One region of the Idiomarina sp. 017G genome, then DNA from elsewhere that is predicted to be linked to it. Evidence: predicted binding sites of a transcription regulator. Region 1 holds the regulator's gene; each other region holds the start of a gene.
The links. The regulator sigma-54, encoded in region 1, starts transcription at its own class of promoters, with help from an activator protein. The targets are predictions, from matches to a motif close to GTTGGCACGNNNNTNGNNT.
Positions count from the first base shown of each region.

Region 2: a site for sigma-54 is predicted at 1,846-1,864, ahead of DEU30_RS12505 (flagellar hook-length control protein FliK). Genes of this name have one in related genera too.
Region 3: a site for sigma-54 is predicted at 1,793-1,811, ahead of DEU30_RS00180 (flagellar basal body rod protein FlgF). Genes of this name have one in related genera too.
Region 4: a site for sigma-54 is predicted at 1,819-1,837, ahead of glnA (glutamate--ammonia ligase). Genes of this name have one in related genera too.

Region 1 is NZ_SNWT01000006.1:95,304-98,470, forward strand. Features, by position in the region: gene rapZ (RNase adapter RapZ) at 1-257, opposite strand, end outside; gene ptsN (PTS IIA-like nitrogen regulatory protein PtsN) at 248-718, opposite strand; gene hpf (ribosome hibernation promoting factor) at 722-1,009, opposite strand; gene DEU30_RS09220 (RNA polymerase factor sigma-54) at 1,037-2,497, opposite strand; gene lptB (LPS export ABC transporter ATP-binding protein) at 2,519-3,167, opposite strand, start outside.
Region 2 is NZ_SNWT01000011.1:63,923-67,089, reverse strand. Features, by position in the region: gene DEU30_RS12505 (flagellar hook-length control protein FliK) at 10-1,776, opposite strand; gene fliJ (flagellar export protein FliJ) at 1,901-2,344, opposite strand; gene fliI (flagellar protein export ATPase FliI) at 2,348-3,167, opposite strand, start outside.
Region 3 is NZ_SNWT01000001.1:34,255-37,421, reverse strand. Features, by position in the region: gene flgH (flagellar basal body L-ring protein FlgH) at 1-155, opposite strand, end outside; gene flgG (flagellar basal-body rod protein FlgG) at 190-978, opposite strand; gene DEU30_RS00180 (flagellar basal body rod protein FlgF) at 1,000-1,743, opposite strand; gene flgE (flagellar hook protein FlgE) at 1,863-3,167, opposite strand, start outside.
Region 4 is NZ_SNWT01000009.1:25,261-28,427, reverse strand. Features, by position in the region: gene glnL (nitrogen regulation protein NR(II)) at 1-295, opposite strand, end outside; gene glnA (glutamate--ammonia ligase) at 368-1,777, opposite strand; gene typA (translational GTPase TypA) at 2,088-3,167, shown strand, end outside.

The DNA.
Region 1 (3,167 bases):
TCAATAAACAGAATTTCCGGTTCAACGCCTTTTGGCAAAAAGCTCAGAGAGTCCAGTAGCTCTTCGGAGTGCTCCGGTAAGTTGCGAACATCAATGCTAATGGCTATTTTTTGATACTGCTCTATGACTGCATGCACCAGAGTTGGTAGCAGGCTTATGGGTAAATTATCAACGCAATAAAAGCCTAAGTCCTCCAGTACGCGCAGAGCAATTGTCTTACCTGAGCCGGAGCGACCACTAACAATGATCAGTTGCATGGCGACTGCTCACCTTCGCCCACAAATAATTGATATAACGCTTTATCAGAATCTGCGTGGCGCAGTGCGCGAGTACAGTCTTTGTCGTTCATTCTTCTGGCCACTGTGGCCAATGTTTGTAGATGGTTCTCGTGCTCTGACTCCGGCACCAGAAGCGCGAAGATAATATCGACAGGCTGGTTGTCAATAGAATCGAATTCGATAGGTTCGTCTAAGGTCAGTAATACCGCTACCGGATGATTCGCATTAGGTAAGCGGCCATGAGGAATTGCGATACCTAAGCCAATTCCCGTACTGCCTAAACGCTCACGGTTTAACAGGCTCTCAAAAATGTCATGACGGGTAATGCCAGACAGCTTAGGGGCTACGATTTGACTAATGGTTTCAAGTAGTCGCTTTTTACTTGCGCCCTCGACTGCACACTTGGTGCAGTCGGGGCTTAACAATTCACTCAGTTGCATGGATTAATGTTGTTTCATTTTCTCTTTGTGTTTAATCACCTGACGGTCCAGTTTATTAATTAAACCGTCGATGGCCGCGTACATATCTTCGTGTTTTGCGTCGGCGAAAAGCTCACCGCCATTCACGTGCAGCGTAGCTTCCGCTTTTTGAATCGTTTTTTCAACATTTAGGATGACGTGAACATTAGTTATATGGTCAAAATGTCTTTCCAGCTTGGCAAATTTTGTGTCCACGTAGTCACGCAGAGCTTCGGTAATATCGATGTGATGACCGGTCAAATTAATTTGCATAACGTCTTCCTTCTGCAGTTAACAAAGTTACAAAAGACTTTTGCGTTGGCTCGATGATGGAATGTTTAACGATTCCCGATACTTCGCAATTGTCCTTCTTGCTACTTGGATACCTTGTTCGGCTATCAGTTCAGCAATCTTACTGTCACTTAACGGTTTACTGCGATTTTCAGCAGCGACCATCTTCTTAATTAAAGCACGTATTGCCGTGCTTGAACACTCGCCACCGCCCTCTGTACTGACATGACTTGAGAAAAAATATTTCAACTCAAATACGCCACTTGGGCAGTGTAAGTATTTTTGTGTCGTTACGCGTGAAATCGTACTTTCATGCATATCCACGGCTTCTGCAACATCGTTCAGAACCATTGGCTTCATAGCTTCTTCACCATGCTCAAAAAAGCCCTGTTGGCGTTGTACTATGCAATTGGCCACTTTCAGCAGCGTATCGTTTCTGCTCTCCAGGCTTTTTATGAACCAGCGCGCTTCTTGCGTATGGTTTTTTATGTACTGGCTGTCGGCTACTGACTTTGTTGCTTTACTCAAGGCCGCGTATTCTTCGTTCACTTTTAGTTTAGGTACGCTATCCGGGTTTAATTCGACCATCCAACGACCATTTTTTTTAGTAACGGCCACATCGGGAATAACATATTCAACGGGTTGCTGCGCAACTTGCTCCCCCGGGTGCGGGTGCAACTGTTGAATTAATCGCATAGTCTGACGTAAATCGTCTTCCGATAGCTTCAGTTTACGCTGAATGGTGCGAAAATCGCGACTGCCAAGTAAGTCCATATGTTCAGTCACTAAGCATAGAGCAACCTGCTTGTATTCAGTGTCGTCGCTTAGTTGACGTAATTGAATGGCAAGGCATTCACTGACGCTGCGTGCGCCGACACCTATTGGGTCGAAATGCTGAATACGCTTAAGCACCATGCAGACTTCTTCTGCCTCAACTTCGGGTAGGCGCACAGCTTCGATAATTTCATTAACATCAACCATTAGATAGCCATTGTCGTCTATGGCTTCAATAATGGCTTCAGCTATGGCGGTGTCTTCTTCCGAAAAATGAGAAAGTTGCATTTGCCAAAGCAGGTGATCCTGCAAAGACTCGCTGGTAGAGCCTTGATAGACTTCAAAATCGCCGTCAAAGGATTTACCTGAAGAGGCTGCACCGTTGGCCGGGGTATGACTGGAGTAGGTGTCGTCCCAACTGCTGTCGACCGGCAGTTCGTCAGGCATTTCCTGGGTTTTTATAACGTCGGATGTTTCCCGTTGGCTGTCGTCTCTTTCTTCAATATTGCGAGTTTCGGGTTGGTCCGCGTCGTTACTCGTTTCACCTTCAACCTCCAGCAGCGGGTTGCTGTCTAATGCATCCTGAATTTCTGACTGAAGATCGAGCGAGGAAAGCTGCAGCAGGCGGATAGCCTGTTGGAGTTGTGGCGTCATGGTCAGGTGCTGACCAATTTTTAGCTGCAGACTTTGCTTCATAATGACTGTCCCGGTATCACGTTATAGGGTGAACTGCTCACCGAGGTAAACGTCTCTAACCTGTTGATTCGATAATATACTTTCTGCATCCCCACTGGCAATAAGCTCACCATGACTGACAATATAAGCGTGTTCACAAACAGACAATGTCTCGCGAACGTTGTGATCAGTAATAAGTACACCAATACCACGTTGCTTTAAATGTTCAACAATCTTTTTAATATCAATAACCGAAATAGGGTCAACTCCGGCAAAAGGCTCGTCCAGCAAAATAAACGTAGGTTCTGCGGCTAAGGCTCGGGCAATTTCAACCCGACGACGTTCACCGCCGGACAGACTCATGCCCTGACTGTTTGCTATGTGGCCTATATGAAACTCTTCGAGCAAAGCATCAAGCTGTTCTTCACGCTCGTTGGTTGACAGTTCTTTACGAGTTTCCAGAATAGCCATCAGATTATCGCGCACGGTCAATTTGCGAAAAATGGACGCCTCTTGTGGCAAATACCCAATACCCCGGCGTGCCCGTTCATGCATTGGCAGTAAGGTAAGGTCATTGTCATCCAGCAGAATTTGACCTTTATCGCTATTAACCAAACCGACTATCATATAGAAGGTTGTGGTTTTACCTGCACCGTTGGGGCCCAGTAAACCAATAACCTGCCCCTGACTT
Region 2 (3,167 bases), on a different contig from region 1:
TATACCGTTTCAGACATAGAAATCGACTTGTCCGTCAGCAAGCACCCGGCCTTCTTCTAAAGTTATTTCGCCCTCAACAGCCCAGTCTTCCGCATCATGAGATCCTCCGGCTTGCCCGCCAGCGGTGCGCCCGCCTTCTTTGCTTTGCTCTCCAACCTGGGTATCAGCTAAATTGATGCCTTGCTGTTCCAGCATTTCGCGTAATCGCGGCATGGTCGTCTCTAACGCATCTCGAGCCTGTTGTGTCTGGGCCTGAAACTGCACTGACGCCTGCTCACCGCTCATGTTAACTCGAATGTGAACACTACCAAGTTCCGGCGGATCCAGACGAATATCCGCACGCTGGATATTCCTGCTCATCATAATATTGATGCGTTCCTGCAATTTTTGCGACGCTTCCGTTTGCTGCAAGTCTAATGGACGTTGCAATGCCTGCAAAGTATTAGCCTGACTGGATTCATTCGCAGCTACAGTTCCCTGCGCGGTTGACACCATTTGCCCCTGAATTGCCCGGGCCGCACTGGCGTCAACTAAAGCGTCGGTGTTATTCCGAAAGACTTGTCCCTGCTGACCCGCATCGGCTACCTTTGTTTCTGCTTCAACAGCTGTATTCACAGAAGCAGCTTTAGTCGTTTGCTTGCCGTCATCGCTTTTAGCACCAATATCGCCAGAACCAGCTTTTTCTTTACCGGCTTTAACGTCTGTTGCTGTAATAACCGACTCTGACGCCTTACCCTCTACCGACTTTTCACTCAGTCCTGTACGGCCTTTTAATAATTGCCTTACTTCAGCCAATAACTGCTCAGCTTTAGCCGACTGTTCCTGAGTCAAAGCCTGAGGTTTATCTGCGCCGCCATTTTGGCTGGCTAAAATTTTGCGTAACTCGGCAGTAAACTGCTGCAGTTTCTTTTGCTCCGCTAAACTCAACTCACTACTTTCGCCTTTCGCTTGTTGTGCGGAAACCTGCTGCTCCAGTTGCTTAAGCAAATTTGTTAATTCTTCAGCACTTTGCGGCTTGCCTGAATTTTTGTCCGGAGATGCAGACAATTGAGCCAGCACACGCTCTGCAGCCTCATTCAAAGCCTGAGTTAACGCTTTTTCATTACCTACTAATAACTTATCAGCATCGGCTTTGGGTAAAAGGGGTTCAAGCAAGTTAACAATGAATTTCCCGGCATCCTCAACCGCACTTTCAGCACCTTCACCCTGTTCTGCCGCCTGTATCAGTTGTTGAAGCTTTGCCTGTAATGCCTGTTTATCACTATCGGTCATGCCGGCCAGCAGCTCATCGGCAAACTTCTGCCGCTCGGCATCCGTCATAACAGCGTCACCCTCTCCTTCACCCGCAGAATCCAGCTTAGCCATTAAAGCTTCCAGCATTTCAGCCAGTTGCTCATCTGTCATTTTTAGTTCGCCATCGCCCGCAGCAAGATCTATCTCGTCACTCACCGCAGTTTCGCCTTCAGAGCTAACCTCAGCACTTTCCTGCTTCATTTGCTGCAACAGTTCCCATAAATTTCGGGTTACCGGCTCACCGGCATTTTTGCGCTCAACGTCTTTGCCTTCAACCTCACCTTCACCGTCGTTACCGGCTTTCTGGTAGGCTTCAATTTTAGCGGCCAGTTGTTGCAGCTCTTTATCGCCACTATTTTGCTTTAGCATCAGCCGCGAGAACTCACCGCTATCGCCATCGGCGCTCTTCAATGATAGGTCGTTACCTTTACCAACACGTGCAAAGTTGTCGGCAGATTCGGTTAGATTAAGCAGCTGTTGCATAGTTTTAGTCCTGAATTAAGTGCTTATTGACGCCTTGCTTAATAATACTCCGCAATGCGCTTGCGCTATTTTCAATAGCTGAGCAAACAATATCTAGCAAGTATCTAAGCAAATTTCGTTCCAACTATTTTCTGGCGCGAATAAAACGCTGACTGCTAAAATCGTCCAGATTATTTTGTTCTTTTCTGGCTTCGGCTACTTGCTCACGCTTGCGCTTTTCTTTTATTAAAAAATCTATCGACTCGCGCTTGCGACGCTGCGCCAGCCAACGATCTTTGCGCTGTTGTAACACTTGCTGCAACTTAATAATATCGTGATGCAACTGTTCAACACCTTCATCTAACTTACCGACAAATGCGTGATACTGCCCTACCTGAATTGAGGCAATCCCGCTTTGCCCGCGATGCTGCAACTGATTTAAGTAGTCGAGTCGATATTTTGACATACCGTCCAGGCGCATCTGTTGCTCCTGAACCTGTTGCTGCACCTGAGAGAAATCCTGAGCGGCTTTATCTTCGCGCCTCTGTTCCAGCTCCAGCAACATTTCCAATTGTGCCAACTCAGCCATAAATTACATGCTCGCTGACTGTTTCTGCTTCGGATTGACTAGCTGATTAAGGAGCAACAAGCTTTCATCATAGTTCACAACTTCCCGCATTTTCTGTTGCAAAAACATACTTACTCGCGGCTGCATTGCAATAGCCTGATCGATAGCCGGGTCACTTCCGCGGGTGTATGCGCCAATGGAAATCAAGTCGCGATTGCGACGGTAACTTGAGTACCACTGTCTAACTTTAATCGCCTGTTGCATATGCTCTTCCGAAACAACCTGTGGCATAACCCGGCTAATAGAAGCTTCAATATCTATTGCCGGATAATGACCGCTGTCGGCCAGTTCCCGGTTCAGTACAATATGTCCGTCCAGTATTGCTCTCGCGGAGTCCGCAATGGGGTCCTGTAAGTCATCACCTTCAGTCAGAACCGTATAAAACGCGGTCACAGAACCTTGTCCGTCGCCGCCATTCCCTGCTCTCTCGACCAATGCTGGTAACTTAGCGAAAACAGAAGGCGGATAACCTTTGGTTGCCGGTGGTTCACCCACAGCAAGGGCAATTTCCCGTTGCGCCATGGCGTAACGAGTCAGTGAATCCATTAACAGCAACACATTCAGACCCTGGTCACGAAAATATTCGGCAACCTGAGAGGCTGTTTCACAACCACGTAAACGAATAAGCGGCGACTGGTCAGCAGGCGCTGCTATTACAACCGCTTTTTCACGGCCTTCCTCACCAAGTATTTCTTCTATAAATTCTTTTACTTCCCGGCCACGTTCGCCTATCAGGCCAACTACAATCACATCCGCCGTGGTACCGCGAGTCATCATGCCCAAC
Region 3 (3,167 bases), on a different contig from region 1:
GCATCCTGAAACAGAGAACCCGTTGGCACCACAGGCTGAGCACGCTCTTCCGGCAATACGGGTGCGTAATATGGGTCATCCGGCATGGGTTTATGCGGCGTTTGCACACAACCGGCTAAAACCAATGCGGTTAAAGAGAAAAGTAAAGAACGCATAAAGTCACCCGCTATTATTTAATGACGACAACAATTAAAGCTGCTGGTTAATGTAACTCAGCATCTGATCCACAGACGAAATCACTTTAGAATTCATCTCGTAGCCGCGCTGGCTCTCAATTAAGTTCACCAACTCTTCAGTCACATTCACATTCGAAGTTTCCAGCGCGCCCTGAATGGTGTTACCCATTCCGTCAACACCCGGAACCGCCTCTAAAGGAGCACCACTTACTGCGGTTTCTTTATAAAGGTTCTGTCCCATAGGTTGTAAACCGGCCGGGTTAATAAAGTTAACCAGGTTAATCTGACCAACCACTACGTTATCCGGGTTACCAGGCTGCGTAACAGTAACCTCACCTTCTTGTGAAATACTGACCGACATAGCGTCTTCCGGTATCTGAATAGCAGGCTCAATGGTATAACCATTACCCGAAGTCACAATTTCCCCTTCTTCATTTAAAGAAAATTGACCATTACGGGTATAGGAAATATTGCCATCCGGCATTAGCACCTGAAAGAAACCTTTTCCGTCAATCATCACATCAAGCGAATTGTCGGTGGTCTGCACGTTGCCCTGGGTATGAGACTTTTGCGTTGCAACAACTTTGGTACCGGCGCCCAGCATTAAACCATTAGGTAATTCGGTGTCCTGTGCAGACTGACCGCCCGGCTGGTTAATATTCTGGTACAGCAAGTCTTCAAACACTGCCCGACTCTTTTTAAAGCCAATAGTGCTGGAGTTCGCCAGGTTGTTGGAAATAACTGAAATATCGCGCTGCTGCGCGTCCAATCCGGTTTTACTTATCCATAATGCTGGGTTCATGGTCTTTCTCCTGGGCTAAACTTAGCTCATTCTCATCAGCGACTCAGAACGCTGAGCATTCTCGTCGGCCGTTTTCATTAATTTGACGTTCATTTCATACTGGCGCTGCAAGGCAATCATGTGCGTCATTTCTTCGACACTATTTACATTACTGCCTTCCAGAGCGCCAATTTGCAGTTTTACGTTGGCATCGGCGAAAGCTTGTTGGTCGTCTTTTAACTTAAACAGGCCATCGTTGCCTTTTTCCATATTACCGTTCGGCGGGTTTACTAATTTAATGCGGTCAATCACTTCCATCGCGTTCGCCGGAGCTCCCATCGGACGTATAGAGACATTCCCGTTCGCTCCAATAACCAGATTATCTATCGGCATAGGAACAAATATGGGGCCGTTATTGCCGAGCACTGTCTGCCCTGTTGAGTTTTTCAACAAGCCATCAGTGCCGACTTCAAGGCTACCATTGCGGGTATAACGTTCATTACCGCTGCCATCGTCGACTGCAATCCAGCCCTGATCTTTAATGGCAACATCCATGTTCCGGCCGGTTGTTTGTATTGCTCCACTGGCAAAATTTTGCCCGGGGCTTTCCGTCATAGAAAATACCCGAGTTGGCAAACCTTCACCAAAGGCCTGCATGGCCCGCGCCTGTTGCAAGTCGCCTTTAAACGCCGTGGTATTGGCGTTAGCTAAGTTGTTGGCACGAACAGCGACGGCGTTCATATTTTCCTTCGCGCCGCTCATTGCTACCCATAGCATCTTGTCCATAGCTGACCTCCAGCCAAAATTTTGTCATCTGCGGTTTATTATTAAGACAATGCAGATTTCGTGCCAAAAACAAAAAAGACGCCCGAAGGCGTCTTTTTAAGCTAATAACCGAGAAGTTATTATCGAATCTGAAGAATCGTCTGGTTAATGGTGTTGTTAACTTCTAACGAACGCGAGTTCGCCTGGAAGTTACGCTGGGCGGTAATCAAATCAACCAGTTCTTTGGTCAGATTAACGTTAGAGTTTTCCAGCGCTGAAGCTTCAATACCACCGAAAGTTCCGGTATTTGCTTCACCAGAAAGCGGCTCGCCAGAGTCAATACTTTCACGCCACTTGGTACCGCCAATTTGCGTTAAGCCCTGCTCATTGGCAAAGCGAACAATAGCAACCTGGCCTAAGTATTGAACATCACCATTTGAGTAGGTTGCCGCAATAAGACCTGACTTGTCGATATCAACGTTAGTCAGACGGCCTACGGTGCTACCGTCCTGATCCAAAGCAGTTACTTCAAAATCTGACGCAAACTGAGTCGGCGTTGTGGTTCCTGTTAAATCCTGAAAGTTAAACTGGATAGTTTGCGCATCAGCACCATTATTCAGGTACGGGTCGCCATCAACGTTGTTGCCTGACAAGTCGATTGAGCCTGGGTCAAAAGTATTCTGGCCTGCCGCGACATCCGGATCACCACTGCCTAAAAACTCTACTCGTAAACCGGCATAACCATTGACCGACGCATCCGGCGAGGCTGTTGCTGTGCCTGTAGGAGTCATGTCAATTTCGTCACCATCAAAAGTCGCGTAGACATCCCACTGGTTATTATCGCGCTTCACATAATAAGTAGACAACGTATGCGATTCACCTAATGAATCATAAACGGTAGCCGATGTAGAACTTTGGTAAGTACTTGGTGTTTCCGGATCAAACGGATTCGCTGCGCCATCAATTGGCGAACGACGCGCATCGACGTTAAATGCGGTAAATACATTATCAGTGCTTTGCGGCGCACCGGCGACATCAGGAATACGAATTGGCTGAGTGGTTGCCAAAGCAACTGAGGAGTTAGTGCCGCTATTACGGTCAACCTGATACCCTTGCAAATAGTTACCCTGGTTATCCACAATAAACTTATCGTCGTTCAGTTTGAACGCTCCTGAGCGCGTGTAAGTCATATCGCGAGAGCCTAAACCGTCTGTAGTGGCAAAAAAGCCGTTGCCTGAAATCGCCATATCCAGCGAGTTTTCCGTGAACTCTAATGTGCCCTGACTAAACTGCTGAGCCACTGATGACGTCAAAACACCGTCACCCACTTTCGTATTACCGGCGTTGAAAATACTGGTCGCATAAACGTCAGCGAATTCCGCACGCGACTGTTTAAAGCCGGACGTTTTTACGTTTGAAATATTATTAGCGGTTACATCTAGATC
Region 4 (3,167 bases), on a different contig from region 1:
CAAAAGGTTGCTCTACTGTTTGAATACTGGTTTCCACCCGAATATTGTGCCCGGAATGCAGCGCGAACTGAGCTTCCGCATTCAGCACCGTTTGCTCGCTATTCAGGCACTCCATCAGCGTTTCTGACGCCAGCGAACACTGATAAAAAGCCGCAGTGAAAGGTTCGCCCAACAGGCGTTTTGCACTGTGATCGAGTAAGGATTCAGCAGACGAATTGACGTAACGGATGGTCAGGCGATCATCGAGGATGAGTATGCCTGTGAGTAGTTGGTTAAGTAGCGCGCTATCGTTCACGAAGGCAGGATAAATTACGCACCAAGTTGGTGCAACCGGGTAAGGCAAGACACCTTACCCGGCCAGTAACCATTAAACGCTGTAGTACATATCGAATTCTACCGGGTGGGTAGTCTTCTTCAATGTCTCTACTTCGTTGTACTTAAGATCGATGTAGGCATCAATCATGTCGTCGTCCATAACGCCGCCTTGCTTAAGGAAGTCGCGGTCTTTATCCAGCGCGTCCAGAGCCATTTCCAGTGAGTGACAAACGGTCGGAATGTCTTTCGCTTCTTCAGGAGGCAGATTGTATAAATCTTTGTCCATGGCATCGCCAGGGTGGATCTTGTTACGGATACCGTCAAGGCCAGCCATTAACAGCGCAGTAAAGGCCAGGTACGGGTTCGCACTTGGGTCAGGGAAGCGCACTTCAATACGGCGACCTTTCGCGCTGGAAACCAATGGAATACGGATAGAAGCCGAACGGTTACGGGCGGAATAAGCCAGCATCACCGGTGCTTCAAAACCAGGAACCAGACGCTTGTACGAGTTAGTAGAGGCGTTCGCAAAAGCGTTAATGGCACGTGCGTGCTTAATAATACCGCCAATATAGAACAGCGCGGTTTCGCTCAAGCCTGCGTACTGGTCGCCGGCAAATAAGTTTTCGCCGCCTTTGTTCAGTGACATATGCACGTGCATGCCAGAGCCGTTATCGCCAACCAGTGGCTTCGGCATAAAGGTTGCGGTCATGCCGTAAGAGTGCGCGACGTTATGCACCACATACTTATAAACCTGCAGTTCATCAGCTTTCTTAGTCAGAGTATTGAAGCGTGTAGCCACTTCGTTCTGACCTGCTGTTGCTACTTCGTGGTGATGGGCTTCAACAACCATACCCATGTCTTCCATTACTAAGCTCATGGTGCCACGAATGTCGTGCGCTGAGTCTACCGGAGGTACCGGGAAGTAGCCGCCTTTTACTCCAGGACGGTGAGCCAGGTTACCTTCTGAATATTCACGGCCTGAGTTCCACTTCGCTTCTTCCGCGTCAATCTTGTAGAACGAACCACTCATGTCTGTGTGGAAACGTACGTCGTTGAACAGGAAGAACTCAGGTTCCGGACCGAAGTAAGCGTCGTCTGCAATGCCTGATGAGCGCAGGAAATCTTCCGCACGCTTTGCAATTGAACGAGGGTCACGGCTATAGCCCTGCATAGTTTCCGGCTCAAGAATGTCACAACGTACATTCAATGTGACTTCATCAGTAAAGGGATCAATCACCGCAGACTCGTTGTCTGGCATCAGTACCATGTCTGATTCGTTAATGCCTTTCCAGCCGGAAATAGATGAACCATCAAACATTTTACCTTCTTCAAAGAAGTCTTCATCGATTTGCGACACCGGAATAGTGACGTGTTGCTCTTTACCTTTAGTATCGGTAAAGCGTAAATCGACGAATTTTACGTCGTGTTCTTTGATGGTATCGAAAATCTTATTAGCTGACATGTTGTCCTCCGTAGACAGCGTCTAAAAATACAGCTTGAGTATAGCAAAGCCTGTGCCAACTGACTTTTTTGTTTATATTCATAAAGTTAGTTCATTTAGCACTATAATGCGTAAATTAATACGCACCAGTATAGCGCATAACGCACAAAATTGGTGCAAAAGTAACATTCTAAGATAACGTCATAAAAATATAACGAACAAAAAACAATCAGGTCTTTCTTAATCCAACTCAAAAAGGTAGAATACGCCGCTATTTTTCACAAAACCCCTTGGACGGGTTTCATTCCCGGACAACTACAGGCAGTTCTTAATGACAATTCAGGTATTTGATATAGAAAAATTACGCAACATCGCGATTATCGCGCACGTTGACCATGGTAAAACCACCCTAGTCGACAAGTTGTTGCAACAATCTGGCACTTTAGAAAGCCGTGGCGAAATAGAAGACCGTATTATGGATTCCAACGATCTTGAAAAAGAACGTGGTATTACTATCCTCGCCAAAAACACCGCGGTTAACTGGCAAGATTACCGCATCAACATTCTGGATACTCCGGGACACGCCGATTTCGGTGGCGAAGTTGAACGCGTACTTTCTATGGCAGACTCCGTATTGTTAGTGGTTGATGCCGTTGACGGTCCTATGCCTCAAACTCGATTTGTCACGCAGAAAGCTTTCTCTCATGGTTTGAACCCTATTCTTGTTATTAACAAAGTTGACCGTCCTGGTGCACGCCCTGACTGGGTGATGGATCAGGTATTCGACTTATTTGATAACCTGGGCGCTACTGACGAACAGCTGGACTTTCCGGTAGTTTACGCATCAGCGCTTAACGGCTGGGCATCATTAGACATAGAAGATCAAGACGGCGACATGACGCCATTGTTCGAAACTATCGTTAGTAAGGTAAGCCATCCCGATGCTGACCCTGAAAGCGACCTGCAAATGCAGGTGTCACAGCTTGATTACTCGAGCTACTTAGGCGTTATTGGTATTGGTCGCGTTACCCGCGGTAGCGTTAAAGTGAACCAGCAAGTGACTATTGTTGGTGCCGACGGCAAAGAACGTAACGGAAAAATTGGTAAAGTCTTTAGCTACCTGGGTCTTGACCGCATTGAAGCGGACAAAGCTGCAGCAGGCGACATCTGCGCCATTACCGGTCTGGGCGAGCTAAAAATCTCCGACACCGTGTGTGCAGTTGGTAAAGCTGAAGCTATGAAGCCACTGACCGTTGACGAGCCAACAGTAACTATGACCTTCCAGGTAAACACCTCACCTTTCGCAGGTAAAGAAGGAAAGTTTGTTACTTCTCGTCAAATTCTTGAACGTTTGCAACAAGAGTTGGTTCATAACGTAGCTTTACGTGTTGAAGAAACTGACAACCCGGAT